3 regions of the Devosia sp. T2-14 genome follow, and region 2 is predicted to be linked to each of the others. Evidence: riboswitches for the same ligand, from Rfam matches in the RefSeq annotation. Region 2 holds a riboswitch; each other region holds the start of a gene.

Region 1 (9,613 bases), 1.5 Mb from region 2:
CTTGTCCCGCTTCGATTGGGCCCATTCGGGTTTGGGGTTTTCAGTTGTCATTGTGTTCTACCGTGCTGGGCCCGGCCTCTGCGGATGCCGGAGGAAGGGGAAAGTTCTGTTTGGTCCATTCCGCCAGAAATTCGGCGGATTGGGTATAGAATTGGGCGAGTTCGTGGACCCGGCTGCGCGGTCCATCGTCATCGCCAGCGGCAGGGAAACGTGATTCGGCTTCTCTCACCATTGCGGCGACCGCGCTCATTCGCGCCGTGACGGCCTCCATCATGCGCGGATAGGGATTATCACCGACTTCATAATAATCCTGACGGTCACCGGCGCGGCTGGTCTGGTGGATGGTGCCGATCTTGGCCAAGAGGCGCGCATTGGTGCTGGCACTGGCCTTGCTGATCTTGAGCCGCTCGGCCATTTCGGCCAGCGAGAAGGGGCGCCCTTCTACGATCAGCAGGCCCATGATGCGGCCGGCAATGCGCGGCCCGCCATCGGCCTGAGTGATCAGGCCCATCTGCTCGATGAAATATTCCGTTGCGGACAGGGTTTGCGTCATGCCTCTCGCTAATGCACCGGGTATCGTTCAGTCAATACTGAACGAATTTAACACTTTGTTGTCATGCAGCGCTGAGGCCATGCCCAAAGGGCCGGTTAGAGATAGGTGCCGTTGTCCGAATTTCAATTTCTGCACTTGGCAGATGGCGCGGTTCCCGCCAGCTTTACCGGGCATCGCCGTTCCGCGGTGTTTCCGACTCACCGCAGGAAGCGCGTAGAAATGACTGGAAATCTGGCCTCCCAGTTCCTCATCCGCGAGGATGTGACTTTCCTTAACCATGGTTCGTACGGAGCCTGCCCGCGTCCGGTCTTCGCGGATTATCAGCAGATCCAGTTGGAGCTGGAGAGCCAGCCGGTGGCCTTTCTGGGGCGCGAACGGGCCGCGCGCATGACCGTGGCCCGCGAGGCGCTCAGCGCCGAACTGGGCACTGCCTCGACCAATATCGCGGCGGTGATCAATGCGACCTCCGGCCTCAATGTGGTGGCGCAGTCGCTTGACCTGCGCGAGGGCGACGAAATCCTGACCTGCGACCACGAATATGCGGCGCTCGACAAGACCTGGGCCTATGTGGCGCGGCGCAGCGGCGCCAAGGTAGTCTTCGTAACGATCCCGCTCCCGCTGGTCGACGAGGGGGCGTTCTATGACGCCATGGTCGCCGGGATGACGTCGCGTACGCGGGTGCTGTTTCTCAGCCATATCACTTCGCCGACGGCGTTGCTGTTTCCCATCGAGCGGCTAGTGGCCGAGGCGCGGCGGCGCGGCATCATCACCATCATCGATGGAGCGCATGCGCCGGGTCATGTCCCGCTCGATCTCGATGCGCTTGGCGCCGACTTCTATTCGGGCAATTGCCACAAGTGGCTGATGGCGCCCAAGGGGTCGGCGTTTCTCTATGCGCGCCCAGAAATGCAGAGCCTGCTCAATCCCTTAGTCATCAGTCATGGCTGGACGCTTGACGCCAAGGAGCCGGGCGTTTCCGGCCCGCTCGGCAGCACGCCTTTCATCGACGGGGTGGAATTCTATGGCACGCGAGACCCTTCGGCCTGGCTGGCGGTGCCGTCGGCGCTGGCGTTCCGCCGCCAGCATGACTGGACCAGCGTGATGGCCGATTGTGCCGATCTGGCCTGGGAAACCGCGACCCGTATGGCCAGGCTGACCGGCCTGCCGCCGCTGTCGAGCCGGGAATTCACGGCGCCGCAGATGGTGGCGATGCCGGTGCCGCCGATTGCAGATACCGTCGCATTTCATGATGAATTGCTTGAACGCTACGGGATCGAAATTCCCGTGCTGCACTGGGGTGGCCGGTCCATCGTTCGGGTGTCGATCCAGGGCTATAACACCAGCGCACAGGCCGATTTGCTGGTGCGCGCCTTGAGCGAACAGTTCGGGCTGTGAGTGCCGAGGCATGCCAGCACAGACGTGCAGCATGCTGACGGATTTCTTGCAGATTTCTTCGAGGGAAAGGCGATCCGGCCGGTGGTGGCCGGATCGCGAGAGGTCAGGCCGCGACGGTACGGCGGTAGTGGTCGAGCGCCGCGACGCTGTCGACCGTGGTGCAGACGACATGGGAGGGCCGGCCAGCCCAGTGCGGGTGACCACCGGTGCGGGTGTCGGGCATCTGGATGGTCTGGCCGACGGCGATGCCATCGCGGACCACGCAGATCGGACCGCTGCGGGTTTCGAACCATTCGGGCTTGAGCACATAGGTCACGGCCAGCAGGTCATGACCGACGACGCCCTCGATGCCCATCACGGCATTGTAGAACAGGGCATAGTGATCCGACATCTGGCGGAGCAATTCGCCATTCTCGCCGACTTCGGCGGCGAGGGTTGCGAGGTAGTCGGTGTCGAGGACCACGTCATGGGTGACGTCCAGCCCGACGACGACGACTTTCCAGTCGGCGGCGAAGATTTCGTCGGCGGCAACCGGGTCGCCATGGATGTTGGCTTCGGCAGCCGGGGTGATGTTGCCGCTGCGGCCCTGATAGCCGAAAGCGCCGCCCATGATCACGACCTGCTTGGCCAGGCTGGCCACTTCAGGGTCCTGCCGCAGGGCCAGCGCCAGGTTGGTCATGCGGCCGACGGCGATAATGGTCACCTCGCCCGGATGGGCGCGCAGCGTATCGATGATGAACTGGCTGGCTTCGCCTTCCAGCAGACCGGTCTCGTCGACATGGGGAATGTCGATATCGCCAAGGCCATTGTGGCCGTGTACGGCAACGGGTTCGTCCTTGGCGACGCCATCGAGCGTGACGCCGGCGCCACGAATGACGGGCGCGGTCAGGCCGAACTGCTGGCGCAGGAACAGGGCGTTGCGGGTGGTGGTTTCAATATTGGCATTGCCCACGACGGTGGTGATGCCAAGCAGATCGATCTCCGGCAGCTTGCTCAGGTAAAGCAGCGCCATGGCATCGTCGATGCCCGGATCGGTGTCAAAGATGACCTTCATCGGATTTCTTTCAATTCGCGGCGCGGCATGTGCTGTCTCCTTCACGGAAGCACGGCACAGGTGCCTTTAGAGGGGTCTATGATGGGAAGTTCGCGCCTTGGCGCGGTGGCAGGCAGCAACCACAGATGAGCGCGGCCCGTCAAGCCACGGCGCGGGGCCGGGCGGGCACAAGAGCGTGTGGCGGAGTGGGCCTGGCGCTGTGCCGCAAGGCGGGGGATAGGGCGGGCGCGTTGGCCGGTCTTAGGGCTTTGTTAACCATGTCGTCACTTGATGGATCTTAGGGATCGAACCCTGATTTGGAGAGACGGACATGGTGCAAACCGGCGCGCACATCATTGCTGTGGGCAATGAAAAGGGTGGCTCGGGCAAGTCGACCACGGCCCTGCACCTTGCCGTCTACCTGCTGCATCAGGGCTACCGGGTGGCGACGGTGGACGTCGATAGCCGCCAGCAGACGTTGACGCGCTATGTCCGCAACCGCCGCAGCACGGTGGACACCACCGGGCGGCAGGTGCCGATGCCTAAGCATGTCCACCTGCCGACGGCCTGGGGGGACTCGATCAGCGAGAACCAGCGCGCCGAACTCGATATCTTCACCAAGGCCATGCGCGAGCTGCGCGACGAGGTGGACTATATCGTCATCGATACGCCCGGCTTTGACGGCAACCTGGCGCGGCTGGCCCATTCGGTCGCCGATACGCTGGTGACCCCGATCAATGACAGCATGATCGATCTGGACGTGCTGGCGCGGGTCGATCCGGTGAGCGGGGAGCCGATCGCCACCAGCCCCTATTCGCGCAATGTGCAGCGCGCGCGGGCTGACCGGCAGGCGAGCACCGGGCAGGGCATCGACTGGGTGCTGGTGCGCAACCGTATTTCCAATCTCGGCTCGCGCAATGCCAGCCAGGTGCAAAGCACGATCGAGCGGGTAGCCGCGCGGCTAGGCTGCCGGGTGGCCGATGGCATTGCGGAGCGCGTGATCTTCCGCTCGCTGTTCCCGGTGGGGATGACGGTGTTCGACCCGCTGGAAGCCGATCTACTTGGCGGGGCGCCCTCGATGTCGCACATCAATGCGCGGCAGGAATATCGAAGCCTGGTCGCCGCGCTGGCGCTGCCGCCGCGCAGCGCGCCGGGCGATGCGGCCGAGCCGATGCTGGCTTCGGCCTAGCCGTCAGGCGGGCATGACCCAGATCGTATCGGTGGCCGGGTTGCGCGTCAGCGTGGCGGTGATGCGGAAGATGCTGGCGAGGTTGTGCTCGGTCAGCACCTGCTCGGGCGTTCCCAGCGCCGCCATCTCGCCCTGATCGAGCAGGCAGAGCCGGTCGCAGAACATGGCTGCGAGGTTGAGATCGTGCAGGGCCGCGATCACGGTGATGCCGAGGCCCCGCACGAAGCGCAGCAGCTGCAGCTGATGGTGGATATCGAGGTGGTTGGTCGGCTCGTCGAGCACCAGCACGGCCGGCTGCTGTACGAGTGCCCGCGCCACCAGCACGCGCTGGCGCTCGCCGCCCGACAGGGTGCGGAACAGGCGGTCGCGGAACGGGACCAGCTGCAGCAGCTCGATTGCCGCTTCGATCAGGGCCCGGTCGTGGGCGGTGTCGGGCTCGAGCAGGCGCTTGTGTGCCGCGCGGCCCATGGCGACGACGTCCTGCACCGTCAGCGGAAAATCGGCCGGCATGTCCTGCAGGACCGCGCCGACATGACGGGCCGCCCAGTTGGCCGATTGCTGCCAGACATCCTTGCCATTGACCAGCACCTGCCCGGACGAGGGGCGGTTGGTGCGATAGATGGTGCGCAGCAGCGATGACTTGCCGGCGCCATTGGGGCCGAGCAGGCCGACCATCTCGCCGGGCTTCACGTCGAGGGAAATGTCGCGAACCAGCGTCCGGCCGCCGGCGGCAAAGCTGACATTGTTGAGGCTGAGACTGCCCGGTTCGATGCTCATGAGCGGCGCTCCCCGGTTTTGGCATCGCGGCGCAGCAGCCAGATGAAGAAGGGGCCGCCCACCAGCGCAGTGATGATGCCAACCGGCAGCTCGAGCGGGGAAATGACGCTGCGCGCCACAAGGTCCGCACCGATGGTGAAGCTGGCGCCCACCAGCGCCACGGCGGGCAGGGCGCGGCGGTGGTCGGCGCCGATCAGGAAGCGCACGATATGGGGCACGATGAGCCCGACAAAGCCGATTACGCCCGAGACCGCGACCATGACCCCAGTCAGCGCGGCGGTGAGCACGAACATGGCCTGCCGGAAGCGGTGGATGTTGAGCCCGAGGGCGGCGGCGCTTTCGTCGCCCGCCATCAGCAGGTTGAGCCGGCGGGCCTGCACCAGCATGATGCCCAGCCCGATCACCAGCGCGGCGACAGGCAGAGGCAGCAGCTTCCACTGCGCCGAGCCGAAACCGCCCAGGGTCCAGAACAGCACGCGAGCGGCCAGTTGCGGATCGGGCGAGGTCAGGACCAGAAGGCTGGTGGCGGCACTCAGAACCGAGCTCATGGCGATGCCGGCGAGGACCAGCCGGGTCGGCGTCATCTGGCCGCCGGTTCGGGCCACCCAGAAGACAATGATCAGCGTGACCAGCGCGCCGGCAAAGGCCGAGAAATAGAGCGTGAAGGCCCCAAGGCTGAGCAGGCCCCAGCGCATGACGATGACCGCGCCGGTGGCCGCGCCGGATGAGACGCCCAATATGCTGGGACCGGCGAGGGGATTGCGCACGATGGCCTGGATGGTCATGCCGGTCGCGGCCAGGGTGGCTCCGACAATGCCGGCGAGGATGACCCGCGGCATGCGGGTTTCGAGAATGATCGTGTCATAGACGCCGCGCCAGGTGGCGGGCACGATTTCGGCGCCGGAGAGGCCGTTGACCAGCACCCCGAGCGCGGTGGGCGCGGGCACATGCACCGAGCCGAACATCAGCCCGGCCATTGCCAGAACGAGCAGGATTGCGACCAGCATCACCATCGCCGCGCCATAGGACAGGCGCGAGGCCTGCCGCAATGGCGGCACCGGGCCTGCGGCGGGCTGGGCCGCCGCATGGTCGGCCCTGCTCGACCGCAGCACGGCGAGCAGCCGGCTTTGGTCGATGGGCGGGGTGAGGTCTGATCGCAGGTTCATGGGGTCGGGCTCTATTCGGCGAAGGCTTGCGGGTGGAAGGCGCGGGCCAGGCGCTCGACCGCATCGACGGTGCTGGGGCCGGGCTGGCCCTGCACGGAATCGATGAGGATGAAGCGGTCGTTGAGAATGGCGGGGACGTTGGCGATGGCCGGGGTGGCCTTGAGCGTCGCAATGCGGGCCTGGCCGAGTTCGGTATCGGGATCGGCAACGACCTGGCCGCCGGCGGTGCCGGAATAGAAGACCACGATGAAGTCGGGCTCCCGCTCGGCCACCTGCTCCCAGCTCACTTCGCCATAGCGCTTGGCCACATCGGCAAAGATGTTGTCGCCACCGGCAGCGGCCACGGCCTGCGAGAGCAGGGTATTGCCCAGCACGCCATTGGGTGCGGACTCGCCGCCATTGTAGATGAAGACCGAGAGTGGCTCGGTGCCTTCGAGCGCCGTCTTGACTGCATCGAGGCGGGCGGAAAGGCTCTCGACAACCGTCTCGCCGCGCTCGGCGACGCCGAAGATCGTGGCGACCGAGCGGATTTCGGCGAAGAGTTCATTGAAGCCGAAGCTGCCGAGATTGCAGCCCTCGACATTGAGGCGCGTCTGCATGCCCAGATCGTGCAGCTGGTCGCGGGTGTGGCGGGACTCGCTGAAGCCGTCGGGATAGCCGGCATAGACAAAGTCCGCCTCGGCATCGAGCAGTTCCTCGGTGGTGGCGACCAGCGGGGAGAGGACCGGAATGGTCGCATAGGCATCGGCATAGGCCGGGCTGATCTTGAGATTGGCCATGTAGGAGGTGCCAGCCATCTGCCCTTCGAGGCCCAGCGCCAGCATCAGTTCGGTGGCGTTGTTGGAAAGCGTCACGGCGCGCTGCGGGGCGGCGTCATAAACGGTGGCGACGCCGCAATTGTCGTCGGTGACCGGGAAGGTCTGCGCCGAGGTGGGCGCGGCCAGCAGGAGCGCGCCGAGCGCCAGTGCGCTGCCGAGCCTGATACTGCGTGAGAGAATAGTGGTCATGGCGTGTCCTTTGGTTCGCTTGAGATCGGGGGAAGGGCTTGGAGGGCGGGCAGCACTTCGTGCCCGAACAGGGTCGACATGGCTTCCGCCTCGTCGTCGGCAATTTCGCCGTTGCAGTTGAAGATCAGGCGGATGCTGTCGATGCCGGTCGCGGCGCGCAGGGCGAGGAGCTGCTCCAGGCAATCGCCGGGGCTGCCGGCGATCATCTGCTGGGTGAGGAAAACAGCGGGGTCGATGGGCTTGATGGTGTCGAGCGGCCGGTTCTGGGCAATGGCGTAGCGCCGCCGCCGTTCATAAAGCCGGGGCAGCAGGGCATCGACAGCAGCAAGCGCCACCTGCCGCGTGGGTGCGATGGTGACGTAGCGCGAGATCGAAAAGTCGGCGGGGTAACGGCCGCTCGTATTGCCGGTCAGGTCGTCATAGACGCCAAGCTGGCGCTGCTCGGAGGGTTCAAGGCTGAGCAGCAGGGGCAGCCGGTGGCTGACGCTGAGGCGGATGGTTTCGGGCGTGGATCCGGCCAGGTAGACCGGCACGGTTTCGCCCGGCGCCAGCAGCGGGCCGACGGCATGGCTGGAAGGGGGCCAGACGCTGTTTTCGGGCACAAGGGTTGGCCCGTGCCAGGCCGATTGCATCAGGGCGAAGGATTGCTCGAAGAGGTCTCGCGACTGTGCAGCGTCGATCCCCAGCGCCTGCAACGTGGCAGGGAAGGTGCCCCGGCCAATGCCGAAATCAAACCGTCCGCTGCTCTGCCAATGCAGTTGCGCGACCTGCTCGGCCAGCAGGAACGGATGATAGAGCGGCAGCACCACAATCGAGGTGCCGACCCGCATCCGCTCGGTGCGCGCAAAAATGCTTGCCGCCAAAAGGAGCGTCGAGGGATAGGGATCGGGCGGCTGCTGGAAGTGGAACTCGTTGAACCAGATGCCGTCATAGCCCAGCGCGTCCATGCGGGCGCAATAGGCAAGGACGGCCCGGTGATCGAGCGACTTCGCGCCGCGGGTAAACCCGGCGATATCGACCCTCATGACGAGAGCCCGATCAGATCGTGTGTCGAAAGAGAAAAGTCCTGGGCGTCAAACCGCATCCGGCCGTGCATCCCTGTTCGTGGATGCAGTGACTCGTGTTCGCGCGCAGCATTCTGGCGTGTTCATTGCCTGCCCCCTGCCGGGACACCTCGCCCGACTTCATGGTGTTGCCTGGGCAGGTCTCCTGGCTCGCGGCTCAAACGCCCTTCGCTACCTTCCCGGATCCCGGGGGATCCAGTGGCTTGCTGCGAAAGGCTTGCCGCTTACAGTTGCGAGGGCAGCCACGGTATTGGCCCCTGATGGGTAGTCCGCACCGTGTTCCCTTTTAATCCGCGCGTCATGGCGGAACCAAAGCACTGGTCTCTTCGCATGATGGGGCGGGGAGGGCAAGATGGGTGAATTATATTCATTGACAGGAATATTCTGTTTTGTGAATATATATGAATGAAACAGATAGCGACTGCCTTTGGTGACGACGCACGATGGCGCATTCTCGAGCTGCTGGCCGAGCGGCCGCGCTCGGTTGGAGAAATCGTCGAGATCACAGGACTGCGGCAGCCGCAGGCGACAAAGCACCTGCAGACCCTCGCGCAGGCGGGGCTGGCAACGGTGTTTCCGCTCGGCCAGCGCCGGGTCTATGCCATCGAAACCGGACCCCTGTTGGCAGTGCGCGGCGGGCTGGACGAGCTGCTGGCAACGGCGGAAACGCATCGTGGGGCGCGGGACATCGTCGAACGCTATTGGGCGGCCATCCAGGCCGACGCCACAGAGGCCGACAGGGACCGCTGGGCCGATGGGCGCAGCTTTGTCTTCGAACGCACCATGCCGCACGCGGCTGATCGCGTGTGGCAGCATTGGATCGATCCTGACCTGTTGGCAGGCTGGTGGGCGCCGCCATCGCTCAAGGCTATCCGCTGCCTGATCGAGCCCCGGCCGGAGGGGCGCGTCGTGCTCGACTATGAAGGGGCAGGGGAACACCATCGCTCCGAAGGGCAGGTCGTGCTGGCCGAAGCGCCCAACCGGCTGGTGTTTGACCTCACCGTGCTTGACGCGGCGGGCGGGGCGGCGTTCACGGCGCATTACGACCTGTCGTTGAGCGAAGTCGCCCCCGGCCAAAGTCTGATGCAGCTGGGCATGACCATCACCGAGACGACGGTGGAGGCACTGCCTTTCATCGCCGGCATAGAAACAGGCTGGAACCAGGTCCTTGACCAGTTGCAGGCCGCAGTCGCAGGAACAGGAGCATCGAAATGACCAAGCTGAATGGCCGCCGCGTGACCGCCAATCTGAGCCTCACCCTCGATGGGCGCTATAACGGCCCGGGTGGCGCCACCGACCTCAGCCAGATCGTGCCCTATGCGATCACGGACACGGCGCGGGATCACATGACCCGCATCTGGGAGAATGCCACGACGGCGGTGCTGGGACGGACCAATGCCGAAGGGTTTTTGGGCTTTTGGCCAACCAT
Region 2 (9,613 bases):
GTTAGCGACAGCGCCCTGATGGACCCCATCATCGACCGCATGGTCCGCTCCCTGCGCGGCGACGGCTGCTAGGCATCGGGGCGCTCCCCCCACCCTCATTCCCTCCCCACAAGGGGGAGGGAAGTCCGCTCCACTGTTGCGGCACGACTGAGAAAAACCCGATCTCAAAGTCGTCTCCCTCCCCCTTTTGGGGAGGGATCAAGGGTGGGGGTCTACCGAGCCACCCCACCCACCGTGTCATTCCGGGCTCGACCCGGGGCCCATCCCGAGAACTCAAGATGGATCCCGGCTCAAGGCCGGGATGACCCCGCGCGTGTCCAAAAACGCGCCCCCCTAAAACTCAATCCCCGCCTGCGCCTTAACTCCGGCGCGGAAGTGGTGCTTGATCTCGGTCATTTCCGTCACAAGGTCCGCAATCTCGATCAGCTCGTCCTTGGCGTTGCGGCCGGTCACGATCACATGCGTATCCACTGGCTTCTGCGCCAGAAACTCCACCACTTCCTCGATCGGCAGGTAGTCGTAGCGCAGCACGATGTTGAGCTCATCGAGCAGCACCAGCTTGTTGGACGGGTCCATGATCAGCGCCTTGGCCTGTTCCCACGCCTTGCGCGCGGCGGCGAGATCGCGCTGGCGGTCGGCCACGTCCCAAGTAAAGCCCTCGCCCATGGCGTTGATGGTCACCAGCTCGGGGAATTTCATCAGCACGTCTCGCTCGCCGGTTTCCCAGACGCCCTTGACGAACTGCACCACGCCCACCTTGTAGCCATGCCCCAGCGCGCGGAACACCATGCCGAAGGCAGCGGTCGATTTGCCCTTGCCCTTGCCAGTATGAACGATCAGCAGGCCCTTTTCCTGGGTCTTGGTGGCCAGGATCTTGTTCCGCGCCTCGCGCTTCTTCTTCATCTTTTCGGCATGATAGGCGTCGCGTTCCGCCTCGCTCATCAGGTCGGTCTTCTTCAGCGGCTTTTCGGGCTTATCGGTCATTTGGCGTGTCCTCGAGCAGGGCATAAGCGGAATTGGAGCGCGGCGTCCACAGGCCGCGCTGGCGGGCGTCGTTGAAGCGGGCGATCAGTTCATCATATCCATGGCGGTTGGCTGCCTGCAGCCACACGCGCACGGCATCGTCTTCGACAAATGCTTCGAAGGCGAGGTCGAAGTGATGCGTCTTGACCGCGCCGGTCGTCGCAGCGAAGGCAAACATGAAATCCACTGTGGCGATGATTTCAAACGCCCCGCGATAGCCATGGCGCTGCATGCCGGCGATCCATTTCGGATTGACGACACGCGAGCGCATCACATGGGAAATCTCTTCCCCAAGCGTGCGGATCAGCGGCCGTTCGGGGCGGGAATGATCGTTGTGATAGGCGGCGGGTTTGACCCCGCTCAACGTTTCGGCGGCCGCCGAAAGCCCGCCCTCGAACTGGTAGTAATTGTCGCTGTCGAGCAGGTCGTGCTCGCGGTTGTCCTGGTTATGGATCACCGCATCGATGTCCCCCAGCCGCGCGGCGAACCGTGCCCGCTCGGGCGTGCCCGAGGCCTGCGCCCCATAGGCATATTGCCCCCAGTCGAGCGCGCGGCCGGCAAGGTCGGCCTTGCTGGTCCAGGTCCCGGAATCGATCATCGCGCCGAGCCCGGTGCCATAGGTACCCGGCTTGGAGCCAAAAATCCGGTGCCCGGCAGCCAGCCCCGCGTCGCGTTCCGATTGCCCCTCCGCCATCAGACCAAGGGCATCGGTGCGCATACGTGCCGCGATCGGGTTTTCCTCTGTCGGCTCGTCAAGTGCGCCGATGGCGCGGATGGCCCGATCGAACAGGCTGATCTGCGCCGGAAACGCATCGCGGAAAAAACCCGAAATGCGCAGCGTCACGTCGACACGCGGCCGTCCCAGCTTGGCCAGAGGGATGATTTCATAGCCCGAAACGCGCAGCGAGCCGGGGTCCCAGGTCGGCCGCGCCCCGATCAGTGCCAGCGCCTGGGCAATGTCGTCGCCACCGGTGCGCATATTGGCCGTGCCCCACACCGAAAGAGCCACCGAGCGCAGATGGTGCCCATGGTCCTGCAAGTGGCGCAACACCAGGTTCTCGGCCGATTTGCGCCCCAGTTCCCACGCCGTTGGCGTCGGCACCGCCCGCGCATCCACCGAATAAAAATTGCGTCCCGTCGGCAGCACATCCAGCCGCCCGCGCGATGGCGCGCCCGATGGCCCCGGCGCAATAAACTTGCCATCCAGCCCATCGATCAGCGCCGCCATTTCGGCCGGACCCGATTTGTTGAGGCGCGGCCGAATGATGCTCTCCACCGTTTCGAGAACCGCGCGCGTGGCAGCCCATTCGCTTGGTGCCGTGCGCGTGCCATCCACCAGCTCAGCCGCCAGCTGCTCCAGCCGCTCCACCACGTCACCGAGCGTGCGAATACCCCCACCCTCATTCCCTCCCCACAAGGGGGAGGGATGCGCAGGAGCCGCTTGCGCCGTGGTTTGCTCAGAAGCCGCAACAAAATGCGGAGCAGGCTTCCCTCCCCCCTGTGGGGAGGGAGTGAGGGTGGGGGTATCGGAGCCAAGGTTCGGCACAGGCCCCACCCACGCCGTCCCCAGCTTCACCGTCAGCGGATCAAAACCCAGCTTCAAATCATCTGCCAGCGCCCGGATCAGCGAGGCCTCGCCCGGCCCCTCGCCGCGCGGAACGCGGGCCAGCGCCACGATCAGATCGCGCTCAAGCGCGCCCTGCGGCGACTGCCCGAACACATGCAACCCGTCGCGGATCTGCGCTTCCTTGAGGTCGCACAGGAAATTATCGATCTTGATCAGCGCTTCGGTTTCATCCTCGGGCAGCCCGATATCGCGATCCAGCCGCGCATCGCGGGTGAAATCGAGAATACGCCGTTTGAGATCGGCCAGCCGTCGCCGGTCCATACCCGATGCCGCATAATATTCATCGAGCAGCGCCTCGAGATCTTTCAGCGGCCCATAGGTTTCCGCCCGCGTCAGCGGCGGCACCAGATGATCGATGATCACAGCGCCGGTCCGGCGCTTGGCCTGCGTACCCTCGCCGGGATCATTGACGATGAACGGGTAGAGGTGCGGCAACTGCCCCCACAGCGCATCGGGATAGCTCGCCGCATCCAGCGCCGTCGCCTTGCCCGGCAGCCATTCGAGCGTGCCGTGCTTGCCGTTATGGATCAACGCATGCGCCCCAAACTCATGCCGCAGCCACAGGTAGGCCGCGATATAGGCATGCGGCGGCACGAGCAGCGGATCGTGATAGCTCAGCGTTTCATCGAGCTGATATCCGCGCCCCGGCTGCAACAGCACCGCCACATTGCCAAACATCAGCGCCGGCAGGTGGAACACATCCCCCCGCACAAACGGATCGGCCTCCGGCGCGCCCCAACGGGCCGTCACCGCCTCGCGGATCGCCTCCGGCAGTCCCGCCAGCAGCTCCGCATACCGCTCCGCCGACAACACCGCCGCCGACACGCCCCGCTTGGGGTCCGCATTTGTCGGCCCGGATTGCAGGAGGGCGATGAGGGTCTCGGGGGTAAGTGCCTCCGGAGTTCCGGTGGCATAACCTGCCCCATCCAGCGCCCGCAGCATCTCCAACGTCGAGGCCGGGGCATCATATCCAACCCCATTCGCCAGCCGGCCGTCGCGCAGGGGATAGTTGGCGAGGACCAGGGCAATCTTGCGCTCACCACGCGGCGTGGCGCGCAGGCGGGCCCAGTTGGCGGCGAGGGTTACGGCCCGGTCGATGCCGGAATGATCGGGGGCATAGGCGCTCAGCGGCACCTGGCAGCGTTCGTGCCAGACGGCGTCGGCCTTGTGACCGACCAGCAGCCCGCCGAGGCGGCCATCCACTTCGGGCATGACGAGATACATCGCCATATCCTTGGACGAGAGCCCCTGGCTATCGGCCAGCCACTGCGCCTCCGAGCGGCCTGACTGGACCAGCTGGATCACCGGCGCATCGGAACCCGAGAACGGGTTGGCGCTGGGCGCCAGACCATCGATACCGAGCGCGAAAGCGGTGAGGTTGAAAATCGCCGCCGGCGGAAAGGCGGCCAGCGCATTCTGCACGAAGCGGACGCAGGCCGCTTCCTTGAGCGAGGAGACCAGCAGCGGCACCGGCGCGAGGCCACGCGCCTCGATCGCGGCGATCAACGCTTCGATGGTCGCAGTCCCCGCCCCTTCGAGCGCGGCGCGATAAAACAGGATCGGAACATGGGCTCGACCGTCGCCGTGCAGGGCGCGCAGGCCGGCTTCGTCGGTCATGCCAGTCGCGGGATGCCACACGCCGAAGCGGGCGAAGGGCTGAGGTGCAGTTTCAGCAAGAAATCCGCCAGAAATCTGCAAGCTTGCTGCACGACCATGCGTGCTGGCGGCGAGCGTGTTGAAGGCCCGCAAAATCGTATCGGCATTGTCGGGGCCACCGGCAATGAACAGGGAATGCAGGCGTGTCCAGTCATCGGGATGGACGCTGGAGCGCTCTTGCAGGATGGGATCGGGGTTGGCATCGCCAGGCAGCAGAACCAGCGGAATTCGACGATTTCTGCACAAAGCCGTCAGCTCATCGACGCCATATTGGAAATAGGCGGCGCCGCCGATAAGGCGCAACACGACCAGCCGGGCATGGGCCACGGTCTGCTCAAGCCACAGGTCGACCGACAGATTATTGGTCAGCCGCAATGTGTTGGCGAGGCGGAGTTCGTCCTCGCCCGCCCGGTCGGCGGCGCCGGCCAGCATGGCCAGCTCGCTATCGGCGGAAGAGGCGAAGACCAGCGCCCCGGGGCGCTGGTTGAGGTCGATGGCTTCGCCTTCCTGTTGGATAGCGCCGGCCTGTGCAGAGAGTAAGTGCATACAGTGTCAGGCTTTTTTCAAAAACTCGGTGCGCAGCACGAGACCCTTGACCTTCTCGGCATTGCACTCGATTTCGGCGGTATCGTCGGTCAGGCGGATATTCTTGACCAGGGTGCCGCGCTTGAGCGTCACCGAGGTGCCCTTGACCTTGAGGTCCTTGATCAGGGTCACGGCATCGCCATCGTTGAGCTGGGTGCCGTTACTGTCCTTGGTGATTTCGCTCATTGCTCGCTCCTAAGCTGCTGCCTGTTCTAGGCTTTTGGTGATGGCGCCGTGGTCGAGCGGCGTCTCGCCGATCACCACAAGCGCCGTATCGCGCACTTCGCCATCCTTCCAGGGACGGTCGAAATAGGCGGTGACACGGGGACCGACGGCCTGGATGGCCAGCCGCGCTGCAGCGCCGGGAACCGCAGCGAAACCCTTGAGGCGCAACACATCGTGGTCCCGGATGGTCTGCTCGATCACCGCCAGCAGCTGATCCTTGCCAGCGATTTCGGGCAGGCGGATCGAGAAGCTGTCGAAGTCGTCATGCTCATGGGTTTCCCCGCCATGCTCGAGCTCGTGATGGCTGGGCCGGTTGGCGATATCGTCCTCGCTGCCCATGCCCATGCCGAGCAGTGCCGCGATATCGACATGGCCGTTGCGGGCGCGGATCAGGCCGACGCCGGGGCGCATTTCGGCGCGCAGGTTGGCCTCGACCTTGTCGAGCATTTCCGGCTCGACAAGGTCGGATTTGTTCACGATCACAAGGTCGGCCACCGAGAGCTGGTCCTCGAACAGCTCGCCCAGCGGGGTTTCGTGGTCGAGCATTTCGTCCTGGCGGCGCAGGGCGTCGACGGCGGCTTCGTCGGCGGCAAAGCGGCCTTCGGCGAGCGCTGCCGCGTCGGCGACGGTGACGATGCCGTCGATGGTGACCTGGGCCTTGATCTCGGGCCAGTTGAAGGCGCGGATCAGCGGCTGGGGCAACGCCAGGCCGGAGGTTTCGATGACGATGTGATCGAACTTTTCGGGGCGGGCGAGCAGCGCCTGCATGGTGGGAATGAACTCGTCGGCCACGGTGCAGCAGATGCAGCCGTTGGACAGTTCGACCATGTCCTCTTCGCGGCAGGTCTCGTCGCCACAGCCGGCAAGGATGTCCTTGTCGACGCCGAGGTCACCAAACTCGTTGATGATCAGGGCGATACGCTTGCCCTTGGGGGCGTGCGCGAGCAGGTGCCGCACGAGAGTGGTCTTGCCGGCACCGAGGAAGCCGGTGATGACGGTGGTGGGGATCTTGGTGGTCATGCGAGGGCTCCCGCGGGGTTGGCGCTGCGGGCAGCGAGAAGGTCATTGAGCTTGCCGAAGACGGTGCCCAGGATCAGCCAGAACACCAAAGCGGTGCCCAGGGTGGCGGCGGCAAATTCAGCGGCGAGATGGGCCGGAACGGCGCTTGGTTCATCGGGCGCAGCAGGGGCGCCGATGATGTGCGGGATAACCACGAGGGCGATGGCGATCGCAAAGGCCCAGCCGGCGCGGGTCTTGGCGAGCAGCAGCATGGCGCCGCCGGTGGCCAGGGCCGTGCCCGCCCACCAGATCTGGCGCGGCAGCACTTCGGCCGCCGGCATGCCCGGCAGTTCGGGCGGCAGGCCATAGGCCGGGGCCAGCGAGAAGGCCGCAAAGCCGGCAATGCCCCACAGGAACCCATTGGCGAAAGTGATCGGAATGCCGGCAAACAGCGAGACGGCGCCGATGACCAGCGCGAAGCCGGCCGCGGCGAGCAGGGTCGCCAACGTCGTATAGGCGGTGCGCTCGAAGCCATCCTGCGGCGCCCACTCCTCGGGCTCGGCGGCCGTCGTGGCAGCGGCGTCATGGGTGTGCTCGGCCTCACCCGGACCGTGGCTATGCCCGCCTTCGCCCTCGAAGGTCTCGGCATGCAGGATCAGCGGCGTGATGCGGAACTGCTGGATGGCGGCATTGACCAGGCCAGCACAAAGGGCTGCGACAAGCGCAGCAAAAAACAGATTGCGAAACATGATGGTTCTCTCTGTTCTGCCTTAGTGGCAGGGGAAGCCCATGGCATGACGGGTGTCGTGCGCGCCGTTGTGCAGGCGATAGTCGCCCGCAAAGCCGGTGCCGACCAGCAGGGTCAGGCCAAGCATCAGGGCCAGCGAGCCTGCGATCAGGCGCTGGGAGAGAGAAAGCGACTGGATACCAGTCGAAACGTTGGTCGCGGTCGTCATAGCAGCACCCTCCGTGCGTAATGGTTCTGGGCGTTGAGCCCGGCTAAGGTGCTGGCAGGTCTCCTGGCTCACGGTGATTGCCGCTCCCCTCGCCTTCCCGATCGCTCGCGATCAGTGGCCTTTTGAGAGGAGCGCACCGCTTACAGTTGCGGGGGCAGCCACGGTTTTGCGCCCTGATGGGTACGTCGCACCGTGTTCCCTTTCCTTCCTGCCGGATACGGCGGGAAGGGTATCCCCTTGCCACTACGGACGCGGGGAACCAACACAAGACCAGAGTTACGCCGCCCGAGGGGTGCGGGTCAATCAATGGATTCAGGCTGGGGATAGTCGGGGGGCGCCGATGATCGGAAACGGCTCCGAATGGCAAGGGCAAAGCGAGTGGCACAGTGTCGCCGAACCCGCCCCGCCCGCCACCGGCGACTCACGATATGAGTGAGGCAAAGGAGACCCCTATGAAACCGATCAAGTTCAGCCGCGAAGAAACCAAGGCCATCGTGGGCGAGATCCAGGACTATTTCCGCGACGAGCTGGACCAGGATATCGGCGCCATCCCAGCAGAAATGCTGATGATGTTCTTCGTCGACAAGATGGGCGCGTATTTCTACAACCGCGGCGTCTATGACGCCCAGGCGCTGATCCGCGAGCGCATGGACAGCCTGACCGATGATATCTTCGGACTGGAGCAGCCAACCAAGAATCTGCGCTGAAATCCGCTTTCGCGGCGCGCCGGCCATGGCTAGATAGCCGGGCCGGAGTTGCCGGTGATTTCAGGAGGAAGCCTTGGGCTTCAACGTCGCTGTGCTGGCCCCGATCGGGCTGCTGATCGCCTCAAACGTCTTCATGACCTTTGCCTGGTATGGGCACCTCAAATTCCCCGCAGCCTCGCTGTGGGTCGTGGTCATGGTGAGCTGGGGCATCGCGTTCTTCGAATACTGGCTCGCCGTTCCGGCCAATCGCATCGGCTACGGCGTCTATTCCGGCGCCGAACTCAAGACCATCCAGGAAGTTATCTCACTATCGGTCTTCGTGCTGTTCAGCGCGTTCTACCTCGGCGAGAAGCTGACATGGAACCACGGCATCGGCTTTGGGCTGATCGCCCTTGGCGCTTTCTTCATTTTCCGCGGCCCATTGAAATAAGGGCGAGGGGCCCCCCTCGCCCCATCAAACTAGTTCAGGCAATCAACGAGGCTGGTGGCCAGCCCGCGCAGCAGCTCGGGATAAAGGTTGGGCCCTTCGGTCAGCGCACCACCTTCGGGATCGAGCACACCGGCCTTGGCGCCGGTATTTTCAGTAATGGCACCGATGATGGCCGGCTCGAAATTGGGTTCGGCAAAGACACAGGTGGCGCCCAGCTCGGCGACCCGCGCCTTGAGCTCATCGATACGGGCGGCGCCCGGCATCACGTCCGGCGTGACGGTGACCGACCCCGCCAGGTTGAGGCCGAAGCGCGCCTCAAAATACTGATAGGCATCGTGAAAGACCACGAAGGGCTTGTCGGCAACCGGAGCCAGAGTGGCGGCGATTTCGGTCTCCAGGACCGCCAGCGCCGAGATTTCTGCGGCGGCGTTGGCCTCGTAAGCAGCGTCATTTTCGGGGTCCGCTGCGGCAAGGGTCGACGCGATCTGCGTCACCATCAGCGCGGCATTTTGTGGATCGAGCCAGAAGTGCATGTCAGCCTCAGCATGATCGTCGTGGTCGTGATCGTGGTCATGCGCTTCGCCCTCTCCATGCTCATGGTCGTGGTCATGAGCGGCGAAGGCGCCGCCCTCGCGCATGGGCAGCATGGTGATTTCAGGGTTATCGGCCAGCTCAACCACCTGCGCCTTGACCGCCAGTGTATCGAGCGCCTTGGCAAGGAACAGCTCGAGCCCGTCGCCGGTCCAGAACACGATATCGGCGGCTTCCAGCGCCCCGGCATCGGAGGGCTTGAGCGCATAGGTGTGCGGCGAGGCCGAGCCCCGCACGATGAGGGTGGGCTCGCCGACACCGGCCATGACCGCGCTGACCAGTGAATGCACCGGCTTTATGGATGCCACCACATTGGGCGCGGCCATGGCGCTGGTGGTGAGCAAAGCTGCTGATAACAGCGTGAGCGGGGTGAGCAGATGCATCGGCGGACCTCGTTTGACGGCGTGATATGTTATGTTATTACGCTTGCAGCGGTGTTATGCTATAACGTATTGAAGAGCGTCAAGGGGTAATTTGGGGCGGCGATCCATGATCCGGCCACGACGCGCTCCCGCTGAAACGGATGATCTTATGGATGCCTCGGCAACGAAAGAAACGCTAATCACGCTCAGCAATGCGAGCGTTACCCGGGGTGGGCGCACGCTGGTCAGCGGCGTGGACCTGACGATTTCGCGCGGCGAAATCGTCACGCTGATCGGCCCGAACGGCTCGGGCAAATCGACCACGGCCAAGCTGGCAACGGGCGTGCTGAAGCCCACCACGGGCACGGTGACGCGCCAGGCGGGCCTGCGCATCGGCTATGTGCCGCAAAAGCTGGCCATCGACTGGACGCTACCCCTCACGGTCGATCGGC
Region 3 (9,613 bases), 360 kb from region 2:
ATCAGCCACGCCTATTCCGGGCGCAAGGTGCTCGACGATGTCAGCCTCCGCGTGCCGCGCGGCCAGAGCATGGCGCTGCTCGGTCCCAATGGCGCCGGCAAGTCCACCCTGATGAATATCCTGTGCGCGCTGGTGCAGCCCGATAGCGGCAAGGCCATGCTGGCCGGGGTCGATATTGCCCGCCAGTCGCAGAATGCCCGACGCCAGCTCGGCGTGGTGTTTCAGGACGACAGCCTCGATGACCGGTTGAGCGCCTGGGAAAACCTCGAATTCCAGGGCCTCGTCTACGGCATGAACAAACCCGAGCGGGTGCGCCGCATCAACGAGGTGCTCGAACTGGTCGAGCTGCAGGAATTCCGTGAGAACCCGGTGCGCAGCTTTTCGGGCGGCATGAAGCGGCGCCTGGAGATTGCCCGCGCCCTGCTGCACGAGCCGCGCATCCTGCTGCTCGATGAACCCACGGTTGGGCTGGACGCGCAAACGCGTGCCCGCATCTGGGCCTATCTCAACGAGCAGCGCAAAACGCGCGAGCTGACCCTGTTCGTCACCACCCACTATATTGAAGAGGCCGATGGGTGCGATCTGATCTGCGTGCTCGATCGCGGCAAGGTGCTGGCCTCCGACGCCCCGGCGGCGCTCAAGGCCCGCTATGGCGCGACGCTGATCCGCTGCCTGCCGCGCGACGAGGCGACCCGCGCCACCCTGCTCTCCCGCTGGCCGCAGGCCCAGCAACTCTCGGGCGGACGGCTGGGCATTGCCATGGAAAGCGCCGAAATGGCCGATGGCTTCCTCCACGAATTCGGCAGCAGCCTCAAGGAAATCCTCATCGACGAGCCGAGCCTGGAAACCGTGTTCCTCACCATGACCGGGCGCGAAATGCGCGATGGCCAGAACGGACCGGCCCCACGGCCGAAGAAAGGTCGCCGCTGATGCCCGTTACCGCATGGAGTGTTTCCAAGTGACCAACCTTGTCCCCCTGGCGCGCGGCATCTACGCCATCTGGCTGCGCGAAATCATGCGGTCGCTGCGCGATCGCGGCCAGCTGATCGGGGGCGTCTCGCGCCCCATCATCTGGCTGCTGATCCTGGGCATCGGGCTCAATCCCTATTTCCGGGGCGAAATCTATGGCGAAGTGCGCTTCGTCATTCCCTTCACCTATCTGCAGTTCCTGTTCCCCGCCGTCATCGTGCTGAACATCATGTACACCTCGATCCTGTTCGCGGTGTCGATGATCTGGGATCGCGAATTCGGCTTCCTGCGGGCGGTGCTGGTGTCGCCGCTGCCCAAATGGGCGATCCTGCTCGGCAAGATCCTGGGCGGCAGCACCGTCGCCACCGTGCATGGCTTCCTCGTGCTGATCCTGGCGCGCTTCGCCGATGTGACACTGAGCTGGGAACAGGTGGGACTGGCCCTGTGCCTGATGTTCTGCCTGTCCTTCGGGCTGACCTCGTTCGGCGTATTGCTGGCGGCGCGGGTGCGCAGCTTTGAGGGTTTTGGGGTGTTCTCCAACACCATCATCCTGCCGCTCTACTTCTGCTCCTCGTCGGTCTTTCCGCTCGATCCCTCGCTGACCCGCACCCAGACGGCGGCCACCTATCCCGAATGGCTGGTCTTCCTGGTCGAGATCAATCCCATCACCTATGCGGTCGATGCGCTGCGCGGGGTGCTGATCGGCTTCACCCAGTTCAACCCGCTGCTCGGCCCGGCCATTATCGGGGGCATGGCGGTGTTCTTCTTCGTGGTGGCGCTGCTGGATTTCAAACGCACATGAGCGAGAGCCCGCAACCGCCGCAACGCCGCCGCTTCTCGCGATCGCGCGCCGTCGCCGTCAACCTGGCCGTGGCGATGGGCCTGCTGTTCGTGGTGACCTTCCTGCCGCCCGACAATTCGCTAGCCGAAGTGCAGAAAAGCGGCGTGCTGCGGGTCTGCCTGCCCGAGGCCGCGCCGCCGCTGGTCACCACCGATGCGGCCCATCCCGGCTACGATGTCGAGCTGCTGCAGCAGATTGCGGCCGACCTCGGCGTGCGCCTCGCCATCAACCGCAGCCCGGCCATCGGCGCCGACTTCAATCCGCGCAATTGGCGACTCACCCGGGCGCAGTGCCAGGTCATTGCCGGGGGCGTGGTAGACAATGCGGCGACCCGCGGCTTCCTGCAGCTGCTGCCAACCGAGGGTTCCAACGGGTGGGCGTCCATGTCGCGCAATGACATAATGCCGCAGCGCGGTGACGCGGTCGCGGTTTTTCCCGGTCCGTCGTCGCTGGATCGACTCGCGCTGAGCCGTTTTCTGCGCGCCGAGGGGCTGCAAATCCTGCCAGTCAATTCTTCGGGAGAACTGGTCGCGGCACTCGCCTCAGGGCAGGCAAAACTGGCGATCAGCGACTGGCTGACGCTGGCGAGCCTCGACGTGCCAGAGGCCCGGATCGACTGGCTTTCGCCGTCACAATTGGGCCATTTTCAGCTCGCTTTCGGGCTATGGAAAGGCGACGCGACGCTGATGCGCGCCATGCGCGAAAGCATGGGGAAACTCGCCGTCAACGGGGTGCAGGACGACATTGCCAGCCGCTATAAGCTGCCCGACAGTCGCTGACGGCGCTGCCATATTCCTCCGCCCCGTGGAGAGCATTTTTTGCCTCCATGGAGGAATATTTTAGTACTGTTCTCTCAATAGCGGGAGGGAGTATCCTCCGGGAATTCACCACGCGGAAATCGCGGGCGCATCGTTCGCCCCCGCGGTGATATCGTTAAACAGCTTTTTAGGGAGACGATTGTGAAAAGCAGATCCACGCGCATCGTCGCGTGCATGGCCCTCGCCATGTCTTCGGGCATGGTCTTGCAGACCCTGCCCTCGCAGGCGCAGGCGCAGGTATTCACGGAAGCCCAGGCAGATGCCGGGCAGAAGGAATATGATGGCCAGTGCGCTATGTGTCACGGCGCCGAGCTTCTCGGTCCTGACGCACCCGCACTCAAGGGCCTCGAAGTCATGCACAACTTCGATACCGCTGCCGGCATGTATGGCTACATCTCCGCAGCCATGCCTCCGCAGGCTCCGGGCCTCCTCGGCGAGGAGACCTATGTGAACATCATGGCCTACATTCTGAAGGTCAATGGTGCTCAGCCCGGCGACACCGCTCTCACCGCGGCGCCTGATGTTCTCAACAGCATCAAGCTTGCCGAAGTGACCAGCACTGCATCTGCTGCCCCCGCAGCCGACGCGGCTGCTACCTCCACCGAAGCGGCCCCCGCTGTTCCTCAGGCTTACACCTGGGGCAAGACCCTGCCATCCATCCTTCCGGAACCGGCAGAAGCAGCGGGCGTACCTCAGGCTTACACCTGGGGCAAAACCCTTCCCACCAAGAACTGATCAGTTTGATTTTTACCCTTGAGACATTGGCAAAGGGCCCGGATTTCGGACTCGATGGAATGCTCAGAGCGGAGGAATAGAATGAACAAGAACTTCTTCAAGGTCGCACTGGCTTTGACGGTGAGCCTGACCACCCTTGCGGGTGTTGCTCATGCTCAGGGCGTGCGTGAAAACTACGCACCGGTCACCAACGACATGGTCCTGAATCCCCCCGATTCCGCATGGCTGTCCTGGCGCCGTACGCTGGACAACCAGGGCTACAGCCCGCTTGATCTGGTCAACCGCGACACCGTGAAGGACCTCGAGCTCGCTTGGGCCTGGCCGATGGCCGACGTTGGCATCCAGGAAACCGCACCGCTGATGAACGACGGCGTGCTGTTCCTGCAGACCAACAACAACATCGTGCAGGCACTCGACGCCCGTACCGGCGACCTGATCTGGGAATACCGCCCGGCTCTGGCCAAGATCCCGGCTGAATGGGGCTACCAGCTCTACCAGTCGCGCCGCCAGAAGAACTCGATCGCGCTGTATGAAGACACCGTGGTCCTGACCACCGTCGACGCTCGCATCATCGTCATGAACGCAAAGGACGGTAAGGTCCTGCGCGAAGTTCAGGCCTTCGATTACAACCAGGGCTACAGCTACACCGTTGGCCCGATCGTTGTGAACAACAAGATCATCTCGGCCATCTCGGGCTGCTCGATCTCGGGCACTGCCGGCGGTTGCTACATTGTCGCGCACGACTTCAACACGCTTGAAGAACTCTGGCGCTTCAACACCCTGGATGATCCGAACAACCCTGCGCAGGGCGCAAGCTGGGGTGAAGTTCCCCCCGAGAACCGTTGGGGCGGCACGCCGTGGGCAACGGGCTCGTATGACGCTCGCACCAACACCACCTTCTGGGGCGTCGGCATGCCGGCTCCTTATGCTGAGCTGATCCGTGGCTCGGGTGATGGCGATGTGCTGTACACCAACTCGTCGCTGGCACTCGATGCCGACACCGGCGAGCTGAAGTGGTACTACCAGCACATGCCGCGCGATAACTGGGATCTGGACTCCCCGTTCGAGCGCGTCCTGGTTGACGTTGAAGAAGGCGGCGAGACCAAGCACCTGATGGTGTCGGTCCCCGGCAAGAACGGCATCTTCTTCGCTCTCGATCGTGACACCGGCAAGTATCTCTGGTCGCAGGAAACCGTGTACCAGAACTCGGTCACCAAGATCGACGAAGACGGTACGGTTCACCCGAACGAAGACCTGATGGTCAAGGCACTCGGCGAAGAAGCGCTCATCTGCACTTCCGTGTCCGGTGGCAAGCTCTGGCAGGCTGGCGCTTACAGCCCGCTGACCCAGCAGTTCTACGTCCCGCTCACCGAGGCCTGCAACACGGTTTCGGCTACCCAGACCGAGTTCACCGCTGGCAACGCCACCGGCGCAATGAAGTTTGGCCCGCGCGTTCTGCCTGAAGGCATCACCGAGGCTGGCCTCGTGGAAGCCATCAAGGTTGGCACCACCAAGTCGGAAGGCGAAGGCTGGAAGGTCCGTCAGCGTCCTTCGATGACCTCGTCGCTCCTGGCGACCGGTGGTGGTCTGGTGATCGGCGGCGACGCTGGCCGCTACGTCAAGGCATGGGATCAGGAGACCGGTGACGTTCTCTGGCAGCAGCGCCTGAACGCCCCGATCGGCGGTTCGCCGATGACCTACGAGCTCGATGGCGAGCAGTACATCGTGATCCCGACCGGCTTCAGCGCCGCAGCGGGCTCGATCGCCTCGGCCTTCCCGGAAGTTCCGCTTCCCTCGGGCACGGGCAACTCGATCTTCGTCTACAAGCTGCCCAAGAACTAATTGGTGCAGTAATGATTGGAAGGGGGCCGCGAGGCCCCCTTCCTGCTTTCAGGAGACCCAAATGAAATTGCTCACCCGTCTGGCGTCCGTCCTCGCCGTCTGCCTGCTGGCCCTGCCCGCCCAGGCCCAGGTCCTGCCCCAGCAGCTGCTCAACCAGCAGCGCGGTTTGCAGGGCAACAATATCCGCGCCTGCGTCGATGACTTCAGCCCCGGCGGTAAGCTTGACCGCGCCGTGGCCCAGGCCATTGCCGACGCGCTGTTCCTCAAGGTCGAATATGTTCCGGCGCTGCGCGGTTTTCCGCTCGATGGCGACGGCTATCTCGCCGAAATGCAGGTGCACCTGACCAATGACTGCGACCTGCTGATGGGTGTCGCGGTGCAGCCCAATTCTCCATTCCCCGAATGGGCCGCGGTGACCCGCCCCTATGCGAACGTGCCCTTCGTGCTCGCTGTCGCCGACCCGTCCTACACCAAACTGGGCGATATTCCGGTCGGCAGCACCATCGGCACCGCCATAGCCAGCCTGGGTGAACGCGTCTTCGCCACCACCATGCTGCAGCGTCCCAAGGACCAGCGCTGGAAGCGCCTGCCCTATGCCGACAACAAGCTGATGCTCACCCGGCTGCTTGAAGGCAAGCTGGCCGGCATGCTGCTCTGGCAGCCCGCCCTGGCCCAGCTGATGGCCGAAGACCCCGCCGCTGCCAACCTCAAGGTGGCCGCGCTCGATCCGGTGCCAGCCGCCAATGTGCAGGTCGGTGCGCTGATTGCGAGCAGCAACACCTATCTGCGCAGCCAGGTCGACAATGCCATCGCCGAGCTCACCGATGACGGCACCATCACCCAGATCATGGCCGATCTGAGCATGGCGCAGTAGCGTCTAGAGACGGGAGAAATATGGGGCCAGCATCGGCCCCATATTCGGCACGAAGCCGGCAACCAGCGCCAGCACCAGCACGACATTGACCGGCACCACCAGGCGCCGCCATTGCCTGGCCCTCTCCGGCATCGCCGCAAACAGGAACAGCCCGCCGATCAGGCCGGGCAGCGGCAACAGGTTGAGTGGTACCGACATCAGGATGATCTCCTGCAAGGCCACCGCCACCTGCAGCATGGCATAGCCCGCCGTGCGCGGCACATAGGTGGCAATCAGCTGGCGTACGCCATCGAGCAGGGGCACCAGAGCCAGGCTCGCCGCCAGCACGGCCAGCGCAATCCCCACCAGCGCCAGCCGCCCGCCTTTCAGCGATTCCGGCTGCGGCGCGTGATAGCGGATCCAGGTGGTGCGGAACAGCACCGCCATGGCCATGCCGGGCATCGAAATATGATCGAGTGGATTGAAGCTGAAGCGGTCGCCCTTCTCCCCTTCCTCGCGCCGCAGCAGCGCGATCAGCAGCGTCAGCAAGCCGCCCTGAAACGCCGCATAAAGCAGCCCGGCGGCGAGGCGCGACATGATGGCCTGGAGGGAAAGATCGTTGAGAAGGGACATGCTGTTCCGGGCCTTGCTGCGCGAGCCCGCTCTATAGCAGAGCGTCAGCCGAACAAAAATGCAGATGTCGCCCTCGACAAGCCATTGACGCGAATCCCGAACTAGACCACTACATGTAGTGTGTCGTGGTTACCCGGATCGCAAGGACGGGTGATAATAGGGAAGCTGGTGCGAACTCAATGTTCCAGTCCAGCGCTGCCCCCGCAACTGTGAAAGCCCGCATCCCGGGCAAGCCAGATACCTGCCACGACAGGTCAAAACGTCCATGGGCGGGGTGTCCCGATTGGTCGCGTCGCCGCTTGGCCGTCTGGTCATGCCTCTGCGCGCCCTGTTGCCCCCGCCATCCACCTACGGGGGTCCAATGTCGCAGATCACAGCCTTTCCATCCCAATCCGCATCAGCCGAGCCCGGCTATTCCATCCTCAAGCGCAATGGCGGCATCGTGCCCTTCGATCCCGCCAAGATCGCCGTGGCGCTGACCAAGGCTTTCCTTGCCGTCGAGGGACACGAGGCCTCCGCCTCGCGCCGCGTGCATGAGACCGTCGCCCGGCTCAGCGACGAGGTCGCCACCGCCCTCACCCGCCGCGCCAAGGACGGCCGGGTCTTCCACATCGAGGACGTGCAGGATCAGGTGGAGCTGGCGCTGATGCGCGGCGAGCACCAGAAGGTCGCCCGCGCCTATGTGCTCTATCGCGAAGACCGCGCCCGCGCCCGCGCCGCCACCACAGCGCCGGTGGCCGTGGCCTCCGCCCTGCGCATGACGTTGGCCGATGGCCGCCTCGCCCCGCTCGATGAAGCCCGCCTCGCCACCGTGGTCGCGGAAGCCTGCGCCGGCCTCGAGGGCACGTCGCCGCAGACCATCCTCGCCGAGACCCGCCGCAATCTCTATGACGGCATTTCGCTCGACGAGCTGGCGCTGGCCCCGATCCTCGCCGCCCGCACGCTGGTGGAAACCGAGCCCAATTACGCCCTGGTGTCTGCCCGCCTGCTGCTCGACAAGCTGCGCCGCGAAGCCCTCACCTTCGTCTCCGGCCGCCCCGACATGGCGACCCAGGCGGACATGGAAACCCGCTATGCCGACTATTTCCCGGCCTACCTCCAGCGCGGTATCGAACATGAGCTGATCGACCCCGAGCTCGCCCGCTTCGACGTCAAGCGCATCGCCGCCGCCATCAAGCCCGAGCGCGACATGCAGTTCCAGTATCTGGGCCTGCAGACCCTCTACGACCGCTATTTCCTGCATGTCGAACGGCAGGTCTTCGAGCTGCCGCAGGCCTTCTTCATGCGCGTCGCCATGGGCCTGGCCATCCGCGAGATCGACCGCGAGGCCCGCACCATCGAATTCTACGACCTGCTGTCGAGCTTCCATTTCATGGCCTCGACCCCGACCCTGTTCAATGCCGGCACGCTGCGCCCGCAGCTCAGCTCCTGCTTCCTGACCACCGTCGCCGACGATCTCGACGGCATCTTCAAGTCGATCAAGGACAATGCCCTGCTCGCCAAATATTCCGGCGGCCTGGGCAATGACTGGACGCCGGTGCGGGGCCTGGGCGCCCATATCAAGGGCACCAATGGCGAGAGCCAGGGCGTCGTGCCCTTCCTCAAGGTTGCCAATGACACCGCCATCGCGGTCAACCAGGGCGGCAAGCGCAAGGGCGCGGTCTGCGCGTATCTCGAAACCTGGCATGTCGACATCGAGGAATTCCTCGATCTGCGCAAGAATACCGGCGACGACCGCCGCCGCACCCATGACATGAACACCGCCAATTGGGTGCCGGACCTGTTCATGGAGCGCGTCGAGGCGGGCGGCGACTGGACCCTGTTCTCGCCCGATGAAACGCCCGACCTGCACGATCTCTACGGCCCCGCCTTCAAAAGCGCATACGAGGCCTATGAAGCGAAGGCCGCCGCCGGCCAGCTCAAGGTCTCCCGCACCGTCAAGGCGCTCGATCTCTGGCGCAAGATGCTGACCATGCTATTCGAGACCGGCCATCCCTGGATCACCTTCAAGGATCCCTGCAACATCCGCTCGCCGCAGCAGCACATCGGCGTCGTCCACTCGTCAAATCTCTGCACCGAGATCACGCTCAATACCTCCAAGGACGAGGTCGCCGTCTGCAATCTCGGCTCGATCAACCTGCTCGCCCATATCGGTGCCAACGGCCTCAATCTGGTCCTGCTCAAGCGCAGCGTCGACGTCGCCATGCGCATGCTGGACAATGTGGTCGACATCAATTTCTACACCATCCCCGAGGCCCGCAGGTCCAATCTGCGTCACCGCCCGGTGGGGCTGGGCCTGATGGGCTTTGCCGATGCGCTGCAGGCGCAGGGCATTGCCTATGCCTCCGACGCAGCCGTCGCCTTTGCCGATAGCTCGATGGAAGCCATCAGCTACTTTGCCATTTCAGCTTCGGCCGATCTGGCCGAAGAACGCGGCGCCTATGCCAGCTTTGAGGGCTCGCTGTGGAGCCAGGGCATCCTTCCCATCGATAGCCTGGAACTGCTGGCGCAGACCCGCAGCGAGATCAATATCGACCGCAGCCAGCGCCTCGACTGGGAGACCCTGCGCCACCGCGTCAAAACCGTCGGCATGCGCAATTCCAACACCATGGCCATCGCGCCCACCGCGACCATTTCCAACATCTGCGGCGTCAGCCAGTCGATCGAGCCGGGCTACCAGAACCTCTATGTGAAATCGAACATGAGCGGCGACTTCACCGTGGTGAACGCCCAGCTGGTGCGCGATCTCAAGGCGCGGGGGCTGTGGGACGAGGTGATGATCTCCGACCTCAAATATTTCGACGGCTCGGTCGGCCAGATTGACCGCGTGCCGGCCGACCTCAAGGCCATCTACGCCACCGCCTTCGAGCTGGATGCGAGCTGGCTGATCGCCGCCGCCTCACGCCGCCAGAAGTGGATCGA

Evidence for each region. A riboswitch is a leader RNA that binds a small molecule or an ion and turns the genes downstream of it on or off. The one in region 2 is predicted to bind cobalamin.
Region 1: another riboswitch for cobalamin. It lies ahead of ACZ5WT_RS02955 (LLM class flavin-dependent oxidoreductase); the one in region 2 lies ahead of ACZ5WT_RS10170 (CbtB domain-containing protein).
Region 3: another riboswitch for cobalamin. It lies ahead of ACZ5WT_RS08425 (ribonucleoside-diphosphate reductase subunit alpha); the one in region 2 lies ahead of ACZ5WT_RS10170 (CbtB domain-containing protein).

The regions. Positions count from the first base shown of each region.
Region 1 covers NZ_AP027921.1:606,034-615,646, reverse strand. The annotation lists gene ACZ5WT_RS02995 (efflux RND transporter periplasmic adaptor subunit) at 1-51, opposite strand, end outside; gene ACZ5WT_RS02990 (GbsR/MarR family transcriptional regulator) at 41-553, opposite strand; gene ACZ5WT_RS02985 (aminotransferase class V-fold PLP-dependent enzyme) at 773-1,948, shown strand; gene ACZ5WT_RS02980 (nucleoside hydrolase) at 2,052-3,002, opposite strand; gene ACZ5WT_RS02975 (division plane positioning ATPase MipZ) at 3,313-4,170, shown strand; gene ACZ5WT_RS02970 (ABC transporter ATP-binding protein) at 4,174-4,947, opposite strand; gene ACZ5WT_RS02965 (FecCD family ABC transporter permease) at 4,944-6,113, opposite strand; gene ACZ5WT_RS02960 (ABC transporter substrate-binding protein) at 6,125-7,120, opposite strand; gene ACZ5WT_RS02955 (LLM class flavin-dependent oxidoreductase) at 7,117-8,145, opposite strand; cobalamin riboswitch at 8,303-8,513, opposite strand; gene ACZ5WT_RS02950 (metalloregulator ArsR/SmtB family transcription factor) at 8,590-9,399, shown strand; gene ACZ5WT_RS02945 (dihydrofolate reductase family protein) at 9,396-9,613, shown strand, end outside.
Region 2 covers NZ_AP027921.1:2,066,713-2,076,325, reverse strand. The annotation lists gene ACZ5WT_RS10200 (hypothetical protein) at 1-72, shown strand, start outside; gene cobO (cob(I)yrinic acid a,c-diamide adenosyltransferase) at 334-984, opposite strand; gene ACZ5WT_RS10190 (cobaltochelatase subunit CobN) at 974-4,852, opposite strand; gene ACZ5WT_RS10185 (alkylphosphonate utilization protein) at 4,859-5,077, opposite strand; gene cobW (cobalamin biosynthesis protein CobW) at 5,087-6,136, opposite strand; gene ACZ5WT_RS10175 (CbtA family protein) at 6,133-6,864, opposite strand; gene ACZ5WT_RS10170 (CbtB domain-containing protein) at 6,886-7,071, opposite strand; cobalamin riboswitch at 7,108-7,350, opposite strand; gene ACZ5WT_RS10165 (DUF2164 domain-containing protein) at 7,524-7,778, shown strand; gene ACZ5WT_RS10160 (DMT family protein) at 7,912-8,208, shown strand; gene ACZ5WT_RS10155 (zinc ABC transporter substrate-binding protein) at 8,238-9,182, opposite strand; gene znuC (zinc ABC transporter ATP-binding protein ZnuC) at 9,331-9,613, shown strand, end outside.
Region 3 covers NZ_AP027921.1:1,702,563-1,712,175, reverse strand. The annotation lists gene ACZ5WT_RS08460 (ABC transporter ATP-binding protein) at 1-930, shown strand, start outside; gene ACZ5WT_RS08455 (ABC transporter permease) at 959-1,771, shown strand; gene ACZ5WT_RS08450 (substrate-binding periplasmic protein) at 1,768-2,589, shown strand; gene ACZ5WT_RS08445 (c-type cytochrome) at 2,770-3,363, shown strand; gene ACZ5WT_RS08440 (outer membrane protein assembly factor BamB family protein) at 3,445-5,205, shown strand; gene ACZ5WT_RS08435 (substrate-binding periplasmic protein) at 5,267-6,079, shown strand; gene ACZ5WT_RS08430 (hypothetical protein) at 6,083-6,691, opposite strand; cobalamin riboswitch at 6,801-6,954, shown strand; gene ACZ5WT_RS08425 (ribonucleoside-diphosphate reductase subunit alpha) at 7,053-9,613, shown strand, end outside.